DNA from 2 places in the Paenibacillus rhizolycopersici genome. Region 2 is predicted to be linked to the other one. Evidence: riboswitches for the same ligand, from Rfam matches in the RefSeq annotation. Region 2 holds a riboswitch; the other holds the start of a gene.

Region 1 (6,182 bases), on a different contig from region 2:
TTCGCGCTCATGCCGGCCGTGCTGGCCGAAATCACGGTCGACAACACGCGGGGAACCTCGGCCCGGAAAGCCTTCTTCGGTTTGCAGAACATCGATCCGTTCAGCGCGATCCGACGCTTGGAGGATGTGACCGACGGCCAGATCTGCGGCGTCGGCCAGGGCCGCCATACCGCGATTGCAGCGAACGACCCGCGGATTACAAGCGCCGGATTCTTCAAGATGGAATCCATCCTGAAGCCAAAGGTTCCGGAGAACCTCCGTTTTGGTCTCGGGCCAGTGGGCGCGCTGCTCATGGATACCCCCGCCGGCGAGAAAGCTACCTACCGCTTTGCGCTCTGTTTCTATCGCGCCGGTTACGTCACCACCGGGATGGACGCGTCCTACTATTACACGCGGTATTTCGCCAATATCGAGGACGTAGCCGATTATGCGCTGGCTGAGTTCGACCGTAAGCTGGAGGTTGCGCAGAAAGCCGAGACGCTTGTCTACGACTCGAAGTTGACCGAGGACCAGAAGTTTATGCTCGCGCACGCGATCCGTAGCTATTACGGTTCCACCGAGCTGCTGGAGCAGGACGGCAAGCCGCTTTGGGTCGTGAACGAAGGCGAATACCGGATGATGAATACGTTCGATTTGCTGGTCGACCAGTTGTTTTTTGAGCTGAAAATGAATCCGTGGACGGTCAAAAACGAGCTGGATCTCTACACCAGCCGCTACAGTTATCGGGACACGGTACGTCTTCCCGGAGATGCGACCGAATATCCCGGCGGCATCAGCTTCACGCACGACATGGGCGTTGCCAACACGTTCTCCCGACCGGGCTATTCGGTTTACGAGCTGCATGCGATTGACGATTGCTTCTCCCATATGACCCATGAGCAGCTCGTCAACTGGGTATTGAGCGCCACGGTTTACGTCCAGCAAACGAATGACCGCGAATGGCTGGATCGCAACCTGCCGATCCTGGAGCAATGTCTGGAAAGTATGGTGAATCGCGATCATCCGGACCCAGCTAAACGGACCGGCGTCATGGGCCTTGACAGCTCCCGCACGATGGGCGGTGCCGAAATCACCACTTACGACAGCTTGGATGTCTCGCTGGGTCAAGCGCGGAACAACATTTATTTGGCTGGCAAGAGCTGGGCAGCTTACGTCGCGATGGAAAAGCTACTGCGAGCAAACGGACGCGAGGCGGCGGCCGAACTGGCCGGACGGCAAGCAGAGCGGTGTGCCGGGACGATCACCGCGCATCTGCTGCCAGGCGGCTACATTCCGGCGGTCATCCAGGAAAATAACGACTCCAAGATTATCCCGGCGATCGAGGGTCTGATCTTCCCGCTGTACACTGGATGCGAAGAAGCGCTGGATCCGAACGGCCGGTTCGGCGAATATATTCGGGCATTGTCCACGCACCTGAACACGGTGTTGCAACCCGGAATCTGCCTGTTCGAAGACGGTGGGTGGAAGCTGTCCTCGACGAGCAACAATTCCTGGCTCAGCAAAATTTATCTGTGTCAATTCATCGCCCGCCGGATCCTAGGCCTGGCCTGGGATGAACGGGGCCAAGCGGCCGACGCCGCGCATGTCGCCTGGCTGACCTCCGAGAAGAACGCCTTCTGGAGCTGGAGCGATCAGATGATGGCCGGCGTAATCTGCGGCAGCCGGTATTATCCGCGCGGCGTGACGGCGATTTTGTGGCTGGACGAGAACTAAACGATCACGGCCAAGCGAGCTGAATAAAGCGAAAAAAAGCGAGGTTTCCGAACCCAGTTAAGGGCGGAAACCTCGCTTCTTTTTATAAGCGAAAGGTTATTGCTTGGCTCCCTGGCGGGAGATCAGGAACAACGTGCCCCAAATCAGAACGAATCCGCACACCTGGGCGGGTGTAATCATCTGCTGGAAGGCAATCCAGTTGATTAGAACCCCGACCATCGGGAAGCTGAGTTCGGCTAATGTGGCGACCGAAGCCTTCGTTGTCGTCAGCCCCTTGTAGTATACAAGCAGGCTGAGCAGTCCCGGCAGCAGCGCTTGTCCCAGCATGTTGAGCGAAAGCGCGGCAATTTGTGAGGTACCGGCAGGCAGGTTCCAGGCGGCCCCTTCGTTCCAGGTGATGGCCAGCAGCAGCGGCAGCGCCAATACAAACCGCAGCGACGTCACCGTCTCATACTTCATATGCCCAACCATCATCCGGCCCATCACGGTGGATCCGCCCCACAACGCGGCCGCGCCCAGCGACAGCAAGCTGCCCACCTGCACAAAGTCGCTCCAATGCCCGATTGGCATCGTAAATCCGAAGGTCAGCAAATACGTTCCGAGCAGCGCAATGACCAAGAAGCCGAAGAAGAACCGAGGCAGCTTCTCCTTGAGCAGCAATCCGGCCAACAGGATGGCAAACAGCGGTTGCATCTTCTGCAGCAGCAGCACAGCGTTCAGATCGCCGTTCGACAGCGCCATCGTAAACAGAATCGTGGCGATGGCGGAACCGCCCCAGGAAATGAAGAGCAGCGCGCCCCCTTGCTTCCAGCCCAGCCCTTTCAGCTCGGTGCGGTTGTTCCATAAGACAGGTATGGCAATGAGCGCGATAATAAGGTGCTCAATGAGTACAATTTGAGCCGACGTCAGCGACTCCAGCAAGATGACTCGAAATAACGGGTCAACGCCCCACAGCGCCGCCCCCAAAACAACGAGCCAAAACCCGCTTCGCGATTTGCGTGCCTCTGCCTTCGCAGACGATTGCTGAACCTGGCCGGATGTCCCCGTAAGCGCCCCCGCGCCCGCCCCAGCCTGAATCCCGAGTCCGCCGCTAACATTTGCTTTTTCCATGGTGTTTGTCCCCTTCTTGAATAGAGGGTCTAAGTAGAAAACCCCCGCATCGACCTTCGTAAAGGTTTGCGGGGGCTGACCAAATAAGCCTGTCAGGAACCGTACCGGTCCCTGGATCAAACTATAGCTTTATTGATCTTCTCCCATCCGGACTTTACCGTCGGCCTTGGAATTACACCAAGTCAGTCGCGTGCGGCCGAAGCCACAAGCGAGTCGCGGGCTGCAGTTTCTGCAATCAGAAACCTCACCGCCGGTTAGGAATTTCACCTTACCCCGAAGATCTCTATTCATTTAAATTTTGATTACTTAACTTGTTTATATCATAACGCAGGATTTTCGGGAACTCTGTTACAAAAATCACAAAGTCCTCTCGCGTCCGAAAAATTAGGTTCTACCCTCTTTTGACCACATCGAAGTTGTTCTCGATCAGCAGCCAATTTTGCGGAAAACTTAAGCCCAGCTTCCAATAACTCATCCCGCGCAGCCCCAGCTCCTTGATCAAATTAAACTTGGCTTGGATTGAGCGGGCATCCTCAAACCATACTTCATGTTCCCGTCCTTCCCCATCCCAATAATGATAAAACGGAGCCTGATCCCGGTCGCTGTATTGAATCGCGACGCCGTGGCGCGCCGCAATTTGGATCGCTTGCTGGGGACTAACCGCCCGCGCGACGCTTCCTTGCACGAAAGGCAGCGTCCAATCGTAGCCATACAGATTTTGCCCCATCATGATTTTGGAGCCGGGCATTTCGGTCAACGCGTATTCGATCACACGACGGACCGGACCGATCGGGGATACCGCCTGGGCTGGTCCCCCGCTGTAGCCCCACTCATAGGTCATGATCACAACGAAGTCGGCGATTTCCCCGTGCGCCCGATAATCATGCGCTTCATACCACAGCCCCTGTTGGCCGGCGCTTGTCTTGGGCGCCAGAGCAGTGGACATCAGCCAACCCTGTTGCGCAAAACGCGCTTTGGCTTTTCGCAGAAAAGCGTTGTAGGCTTCCCGGTCGGCCGGCCGCAAGAACTCGAAATCGAAATGGATATCCCGAAAACCGTAATTGCTTGCCGTCGTAACGATATTGTCCAGAAAACGGTCCTGGATCGGGATATCGTTCAGCAAAATCCGGCCTAACTCATCGCTAAATTGATCGTTCTCCTGATTCGTGATCACCATCATCAGCACGACCCGGTTCGCCCGGGCGATTTCCGGAAACTGATTGAGCGGCGGCTCCTTGAGCGAACCATCCCGCTGCGCCTGAAAGCTAAATGGAGCCAGGTACGTCAGGTGCTGCGCCACTTCGCGCGCGCTTCGCTCCAGCGCTGGAGCAACCGTCCCCCCGCGCGGCTCAACGTAGGCGTTAAACTCGGCGCTTCTACGCGGGCGCGGCGGGATATATAACCGAAATCCGATCGACAGGGGTTGATCCGCGGCAATGGCGTTGACACGAGCCAGCTCTTGATAACTTAACCCAAATCGCTGCGCGATCGACCATAGGCTGTCCCCGGACCGAACCCAGTAATAGCTGCCGACAATCGGGATAACCAAGGTTTGTCCAACCACAAGCTGTTCCGGGTTCGGCAGTTCGTTGGCTTCGACGATATCCTCATAAGGTACGCCATAAGCATCCGCGATGCTGTACGTCGTTTGGCCCGGCTGGACAGGATGAATCTGCATCTGCTCCCCTCCTTCATATGGATCATGTTATCACCATCCTATGAAGGAGCCAGTTTGACCTATTCCCCGTCAGAACGCCGGAAGGGCAATCTCGTTGTAATTGTCTTCAAGGAATTTTTTGACTTCCGGACTGGAAATCGCCTTCGCCAGCTTCTGGATCGGTTCCGAATCCTGATTGTCCTGGCGGGCGACCAAGGTGATCGCAAAAGCCGATTCCACGGTTTCTGTCAGCAAAGCGTCTTTCTTCGGCGTAAGACCCAGCGGGCTGGCATAAGCCGGAGTCATCAGCACCAAATCGGCGTCATCCAGCATCCGCGCCAGCATCAGTAGATCAACTTCTTCGAATTTGTAGTTGTGGCTATTTTCTACGATATCACCCACGGTAGCATGGATGCCCACGCCTTCCTTCAGTTTGATCACGCCGGCCTTATCCAGCATATCTAGCGATCGTCCCCCGTTCGTCGCGTCGTTTGCGATCACGATGGTCGCGCCGTCCGGCAATTCTTCCATCGATTTATAGCGTTTGGAGTAAGCTCCGTACACGGCATGATAAACCGGCTGAACCGGGACGAGGTTGGCGTTTTTATTCTTATTGTATTCTTCCATCCAAGGCACGTGCTGGAAGAAGTTCGCATCGACTTCTTTGTTCGCTAGCGCGTCGTTAGGCTGAATATTGTCGGACAACACGACGATCTCCAAGTTGATGCCTTCCTCTTTGAGCTGCGGTTTAATGAGTTCAAGGATGTCGGTCATCGGCGGAATCAAAGACGCAACCTTTAACGTTGTCATTTCCGTCGTCTCGGACTCGGCCGCGGCCGGTGCGCCTACGCCTGTCTCCGCATTCCCGGTGTTTGAAGCGTTCGAAGCGTTGCCATTATTGCCGCATGCGCTTAATACCAACATCAGCAGGACCAGCGTCATCATCCATTTACCTGTCTTTATCATGATTTCTCCCTCCGTTATTAGCGTTTATCCAACCAACGGGACAACGCATTTCCTATAAATTGAATTCCTTGCACCAGAACAATCATCAGCAGGATCACCGCGGCCATCAGCTCGGTTTCGAACCGCTGATAACCGTAGCGGATGGCAAAATCACCTACGCCGCCGCCGCCAACCACGCCCATCACCGTGGAATAAGAAATAAAGCTGATCGTCGAGGAAGTCAGACCCAACACCAGGCCGGACCGGGCTTCCACATATAGAAACTTCGCCACAATCTGAAGCTTCGACGCCCCCATGGACCGCGCCGATTCGATTACGCCTCGCGGCACCTCGAGTAGCGATTGCTCGACAAACCGCGCATAAATCGCAATCGCAACGACCGCAAGCGGGATGGAGGCCGCCAGCGTCCCGATCGCCGTACCGACGATGAGACGGGTGAGCGGAATCATAAACACCACCAGCAGCAGGAACGGAAAGGAACGAATGACATTAACCGCTCCGTTCAACAGGCCATACCCCAGGCGGTGTTCATAAAGCTGGCCTTTGCCGGTTAGATACAAGGCGGTTCCCGTAGGCAAACCGAGGAGAACGGCAGCGAGCAGCGCGATCCCAACCATGGCGAACGTCTCGCCGACCGCTTCGCCAATTTGGCTGCGATACTGGATGAAGTTGTCCCACATCAAGGTCATATCAAACACCCTCACACCTCCGTCCCGCCAAGCAACAATTCCCTGTA
Region 2 (6,182 bases):
CGTCAATGAACATCCTCCACCCGTAACCAAACATATATGTAGATTAGTTTACCTTAAAAAAGTTTGTTGCAAAAGAAAAATGTAGTACCCCAACGAATCAGAGGTACTACATTAAGATAAGCACTATTTCAACTGTTTCGTCAAGTTCGCCATCTCGATTGCCGCCATCGCTGCATCCCAGCCTTTGTTTCCGGCTTTGGTCCCAGCGCGTTCGATCGCTTGTTCGATATTCTCGGTCGTCACGACGCCGAAGATCGTCGGCACGCCGGTTTTGAGGCCAACGGCCGCCACTCCTTTGGCGACTTCGTTGCAGACATAATCATAATGCGTGGTTGAACCGCGGATGACCGTGCCAAGCGTGATGACCGCGTCATATTTGCCGCTTTCGGCCAGCTTTTGCGCGGCGAACGGGATTTCAAAAGCGCCGGGCACCCAAGCCACGTTTATTTCTTCCTCTTTGGCCCCGTGGCGTTTCAAGGCATCCAAAGCTCCGGAGAGCAGCTTGCTTGTAATGAACTCGTTAAAACGCCCGACCACGATCGCATATTTTAACCCTTCCGATACTAAATGTCCTTCAAATACGTTTGCCATGAATCATCAAACCTTTCTATAAGTGGGATAGTGGATAATTTCGTTTTTGCGGATACGCCCTTAGACGCGGGAGGATTCATCCTGTTCCAAATCATCAAATTTGAGCAAATGCCCCAACTTGGCTTGTTTGGTATGCAGATACTTGGTGTTATCCGCGTTTTCTTTCATTTGAATCGGCACGCGTTCAACTACCTCCAGACCGTATCCTTCTAAACCTTTGATCTTCCGCGGATTATTCGTCATCAGACGGATTTGGCGGACACCCAGGTCTTTGAGAATTTGCGCTCCGATTCCATAATCGCGCAGATCAGCGGGAAATCCGAGCTTCAGGTTGGCGTCAACCGTGTCAAAGCCTTGTTCCTGCAGCTTATACGCCTTCAGCTTGTTGATTAAGCCGATCCCCCGGCCTTCCTGGCGCATATAGAGCAGCACCCCTCTGCCGGCTTCCTCAATCTGCCGCAGTGCCGCTTCGAACTGCGGTCCGCAGTCACACCGGTGGGAGTGGAACACGTCTCCGGTCAAGCACTCGGAATGCACCCGCACCAGCACCGGCTCATCGCCGTCGATCTCGCCTTTGACCAGCGCGACATGTTCTTTGTTATCGACATCATTCGTGTAGGCGACGGCGCGGAATTCACCGTAATCGGTTGGCATGCGCACCTCGACCTCGCGCGTGACCAGCTTCTCCTTTTCATTGCGGTAATGGATCAGGTCCTTGACGCTGATCAATTTAAGGTCATAGGTTTTGGCGATTTCCACCAAATCCGGCAACCTAGCCATGGTTCCGTCTTCCTTGATGACCTCACAGATCACGCCGGCCGGATAGGCGCCGCACATCCGGGCCAAGTCGACCGCCGCTTCCGTATGACCGGCGCGCCGCAGCACGCCCCCCTTTTTGGCAATCAGCGGGAACATATGGCCCGGCCGGCGGAAGTCCGCAGCCTTGGCGTTCGGATCCATGATGGCCTTAACCGTCAAGGAACGCTCATAGGCCGAGATTCCTGTCATCGTATCCTTATGGTCGATGGAGACGGTAAAGGCCGTCCCGTGGTTATCGGTATTTTGCGCCACCATCGGCTGCAAATCCAGTTCCTCTGCTCGCTCCGCCGTAATCGGCAGGCAGACCAGTCCGCGCCCTTGAGTGATCATGAAGTTGATCACTTCCGGCGTCGCTTTTTCAGCCAGGGCCACAAAGTCCCCTTCATTCTCCCGGTCTTCATCGTCAACGACGATAATGACCTTGCCCCGCATCAATTCGTAGATTGCTTCTTCGACTCGGTCTAATACGATATCACCCATAGCTTTCCCCTCCTTGTTTTATATGTAGTTCAAAATGTCGTCTTTGGATCACGAAGCAGCTCGAGAAGGTTGATTCGGCGGCGAATCTTGCATTCACCCGGGCCTTCCGCTGCTCACGTAGCTTCCAGCTACGCTGTGCTGCTCAGTCCCTAGCTTCATTCAACCTTCTTGGTGCTCCAAATCCAACCTCTTGAACCTTTATTGAAGTTGTAGTTCAAAATGTCGTCATTTAACCCCCGACTTTTTTAAACGAACCCGTTCGCTGCCAGAAACGGGAGGTTGATTCCCGACTCGTCTCCGGTCTCTTCCCCCGGATCGCCGCTACCTCTGCCATACTTCAGCAGATGATCCACGTATTTGCCGAGTACGTCGCATTCCAGGTTGACGGTGTCCCCGGCCCGCTTAAAGGCCAGTACGGTTTCGGCTAGCGTATGAGGGATAATGGAAATCGTAAACATCCCGCCTTCCGCTTCGACCACCGTCAAGCTGATCCCGTCCACGGCAATCGATACTTTTGGAATAATGAATTTCAATAAGGATGATTTCCCGGGTCGGATTTGAAACACGACCGCATTTTGATCCTGACTGGTCCCGACAATCGTACCGATTCCGTCAACATGCCCCTGTACGATATGCCCGCCGAATCGTCCATTGGCCGCCATGGCTCGTTCGAGATTCACGCGACTGCCTGGTTTTAGATCCTTCAGATTCGTGTTGCGGTACGTCTGCGGCATGACATCTACCGTAAAGGAGGAAGCGTCGAACGAGGTTGCCGTTAAGCATACACCGTTAACAGAAATGCTGTCGCCCAGCTTGATGCCTTCCGTAACGACTTTCGCCGAAATGCTCAGTAGCATCGCTTCGCCCTTGCGGCTGATCGACTTCATCGTGCCGATCTCCTCCACTAGTCCTGTAAACATCAGTGATCCTCCTCCCTCACTTCAGCCTGTGCCCAGACCGGAATTCCTCGGATGCACACATTATCCCCGATTTGTTCGACTTCCATGTCGCGTAACGAGACCGCGTCCCGCATAAGATCAAACCCGGCGAAGCTAAAACTTCCGGGCGCTTCGCTCCCGCCGACGATCTTGGGGGCGAAGAAGATCACGATTTCATCCACCAATTGACGTTCCAGCAACGAGCCATTCAATCGACCGCCCCCTTCAACGAGTACGGAGGATATGCCCCGTTGTCCGAGCTGAACTAACGCCTCATTGAGATCGACCTGTGGGCCGCTTCCGCAACGAAGAATCTCGACGCCAAGCTCGGTCAGCCGCTCAGCTTTGTCCGGGTCAGCCTGCTCTGTTGTCACGATCCAAGTTGGGGCTATCCCATCGTGAAGGATCTGCGCCGTCTCGGGAATGCGAAGCGTGGAATCCGCAATGACCCGTACGGGCGATAACCCCGGGACAGTTAAACGGGTTGACAACTGCGGATTATCGGCTACGATCGTCGACACGCCAACCATAATCGCCTGATGGCGATGCCGCATCGTGTGCACGATTTCCCGCGCTTTCTCGTTCGAGATCCATTTGCTGTCCCCGGATCGACTTGCAAGTTTTCCGTCCAGCGTGCTGGCAGATTTGATTGTCACATACGGCAAGCCGCTGGTGATAAACTTGATGAACCGGCGATTCAGCTTCAAGGCCCGGTCGCGCAGCACGCCAACTTTAACTTCAATCCCGGCGGTACGCAGCAACTCGATTCCTTTCCCGGCAACCAGGGGATTCGGATCCTCACAGGCAATCACGACACGTGCCACCTTCTCGAGCACCAACCGCTCCGCGCAAGGGGGTGTCAAACCGTGATGACTGCAAGGCTCCAATGTGACGTATACCGTGCTGCCTTCGGCCTGGGAACCGGCCATGTTCAAGGCATGCACCTCCGCGTGCGGAGTCCCCCGCTGCAAGTGGGTACCAAGTCCAACCAACGTCCCTTCCTTAACGACAACGGCGCCGACGACCGGATTCGTCTCGGTTTGTCCCAGCGCCCGCTCCGCCATGTCTAACGCTAAAGTCATGTAATAATCGTCGTCGATCGCCTTCATCCTCCATCCTCCTTCCGTCCTTGCCTGTCGCTCAGTAACAAAAACAACCCTGCCGCAATCCGGCAGGGTTGATCATGAGAGTAGTTCTACGCTAAATCAAAGAGCGCCTCCGCCTAAAATCACGCCGCCGCTTATCCATTGATAAACAAGGACGATAAATTTATGGCGAAAAGCTAGCATCGCCAAAGCTCCTTCACAAAATCAAATGTGAAAAATAGAACTTGGTCGATTGAACTCTCGAAATCCGAACACCTTCGCAAATAAAATAACGTACGTGCTCCCGCGTTTTCCTTCTCCCATCCAGACTATACTGTCGGTCCCGGAATCTCACCGGCTCAGCCGCATGCTTACGAAAGCACTGCGGGTCACGGACTTGTGCTACATCGGACTAGCGTCCAATGAGCCATCACCGTCGGTAGGGAATTTCACCCTGCCCCGAAGGATTGCTTAATATTAGGTTTGCATAACTGCAAGACGAATGTTAGCACTATTCCTGTCAAAAATCAAGCCTACTCGTCACTACACCCTGCCTCAATTCCATTCGTGCAAGGAATCTTCATCCCCCTATCTCCCGGGAACCAAGGTGCATAAAAACCTCCCGAAATAGCCAACCTTAAAGTCGATATCGTATTGACAAATCCCATACTCAGGAGGAATGAACGTGGCTAAACCGGACAATCGCTCCGACAACGTTGATAAGCTGCAAAGAAGCATTCAAAACACCATCGAGAATTTCCGTGAGGGACAAGATTACCTCAGTGAGCATGCCGATGAAATCTCCGTCAAGGAGAAGAAACAGGTTCAGGAGAAGAACGAAAAACGGCTGCACGCCATTGAAGGCTTCCGGGAAGAAGTGAAGGACGAAGCCGCTCATCAAAGAAAATCGTAAAAAATGAATCAAGGGGTGCTCCGCTGCCAAGCCTGCTTGGCCTTGCGGGGCACCCCTTTCACTTCGAACCTGCTTACGCTTCGTCCCAAACGGAAACTTCCTTCATTTTATCGCCAGGACGGACATTGTCCACAAGTTCCATTCCCGAAGTCACTTTGCCGAACACGGTATGTACCCCGTTCAAATGCGGCTGCGCTTCGTATACGATGAAGAACTGACTGCCGCCGGTATCTTTGCCTGCATGGGCCATCGACAGCACCCCGCGCTCATGTTTGGTTACATTCGTATCCGTCTCGCATTTGATGGTGTAACCTGGGCCTCCGGTTCCGTTACCGATCGGACATCCGCCTTGAGCCACAAAACCCGGGATTACGCGATGGAACGTGAGTCCGTTATAGAATCCGGAATTGGCCAGTTTTTCGAAGTTCGCGACCGTACCCGGAGCTTCTTCGGGCAGGAATTGAATTTCGACCTCGCCGCCTTTTTCCAATACGATTTTACCTTTTTTCATATCCGTGCACACCCTTCTTCTTAGCGTCATTGGACAAACCTCTTCCAGTTTACTAAAAAAAAGCCTTTCAAGCAAAAAAGCCGAGGGAATCGGACAATCCGATCCCCTCGGCTTTACTCCTGCTTCTCCTCGTCGCTTACTTCAACGAAGGCTGTTTGGCGATCCGTTCCGGAATTACGTCACAGGCGATTAGGTCCTGCAGGGACTCTCGTTTTACGACCAGATCGCTTTGGCCGTCTTGAACGAAGACGACCGCTGGACGGCGTAACCGGTTATAATTGCTGGCCATCGCGTAGTTGTAGGCGCCGGTGCAAGCCACGGCGAGCAAATCGCCGCTGTTCACCTTCGGCAAATCCACGTCCCAGATCAGCATGTCGCCGCTCTCACAACATTTGCCGGCGATCGATACGGTCTCTTCGTTCGCATCGTTACCACGGTTGGCGAGCATCGCCTCGTATTTAGAACCGTAAAGGGCCGGACGCGGGTTGTCCGTCATCCCGCCATCCACGGCGACGTATTTACGCACACCAGGGATATCCTTACTCGTGCCCGCCGTATAAAGTGTCGTCCCCGCATCGCCTACGATGCTCCGGCCTGGTTCTACCCAGATTTCCGGAAGCTGCGGATAACCAGCAAATTCCCGTTTGACCGCATCCGTAATCGCACCGACATAATCGGAAACCTTCAGCGGCGTATCGCCTTCCGTATAACGGATGCCAAAGCCGCCTCCTAAATTGACGACCTTGAAGGTGACGCCCAGCTTCTCCTTGACCTGCAAAGCGAACGCTGCAACCCGCTCAACCGCCATCTGGAAACCTTCCACTTCGAAAATTTGCGAGCCGATA

The links. A riboswitch is a leader RNA that binds a small molecule or an ion and turns the genes downstream of it on or off. The one in region 2 is predicted to bind FMN.
Region 1: it holds a riboswitch for FMN, as region 2 does, so the genes downstream of both, IM700_RS01280 (DMT family transporter) here and ribD (bifunctional diaminohydroxyphosphoribosylaminopyrimidine deaminase/5-amino-6-(5-phosphoribosylamino)uracil reductase RibD) in region 2, are expected to answer to the same signal.

What each region holds. Positions count from the first base shown of each region.
Region 1 is NZ_JADCNN020000001.1:300,076-306,257, reverse strand. It holds gene IM700_RS01285 (glycoside hydrolase family 52 protein) at 1-1,713, shown strand, start outside; gene IM700_RS01280 (DMT family transporter) at 1,810-2,823, opposite strand; FMN riboswitch at 2,955-3,108, opposite strand; gene IM700_RS01275 (glycoside hydrolase family 18 protein) at 3,215-4,501, opposite strand; gene IM700_RS01270 (MetQ/NlpA family ABC transporter substrate-binding protein) at 4,571-5,446, opposite strand; gene IM700_RS01265 (methionine ABC transporter permease) at 5,464-6,135, opposite strand; gene IM700_RS01260 (ATP-binding cassette domain-containing protein) at 6,147-6,182, opposite strand, start outside.
Region 2 is NZ_JADCNN020000005.1:146,608-152,789, forward strand. It holds gene IM700_RS07745 (segregation and condensation protein A) at 1-6, opposite strand, end outside; gene ribH (6,7-dimethyl-8-ribityllumazine synthase) at 124-591, opposite strand; gene IM700_RS07755 (bifunctional 3,4-dihydroxy-2-butanone-4-phosphate synthase/GTP cyclohydrolase II) at 652-1,890, opposite strand; gene IM700_RS07760 (riboflavin synthase) at 2,136-2,810, opposite strand; gene ribD (bifunctional diaminohydroxyphosphoribosylaminopyrimidine deaminase/5-amino-6-(5-phosphoribosylamino)uracil reductase RibD) at 2,810-3,937, opposite strand; FMN riboswitch at 4,222-4,384, opposite strand; gene tlp (small acid-soluble spore protein Tlp) at 4,599-4,826, shown strand; gene IM700_RS07775 (peptidylprolyl isomerase) at 4,900-5,337, opposite strand; gene lysA (diaminopimelate decarboxylase) at 5,474-6,182, opposite strand, start outside.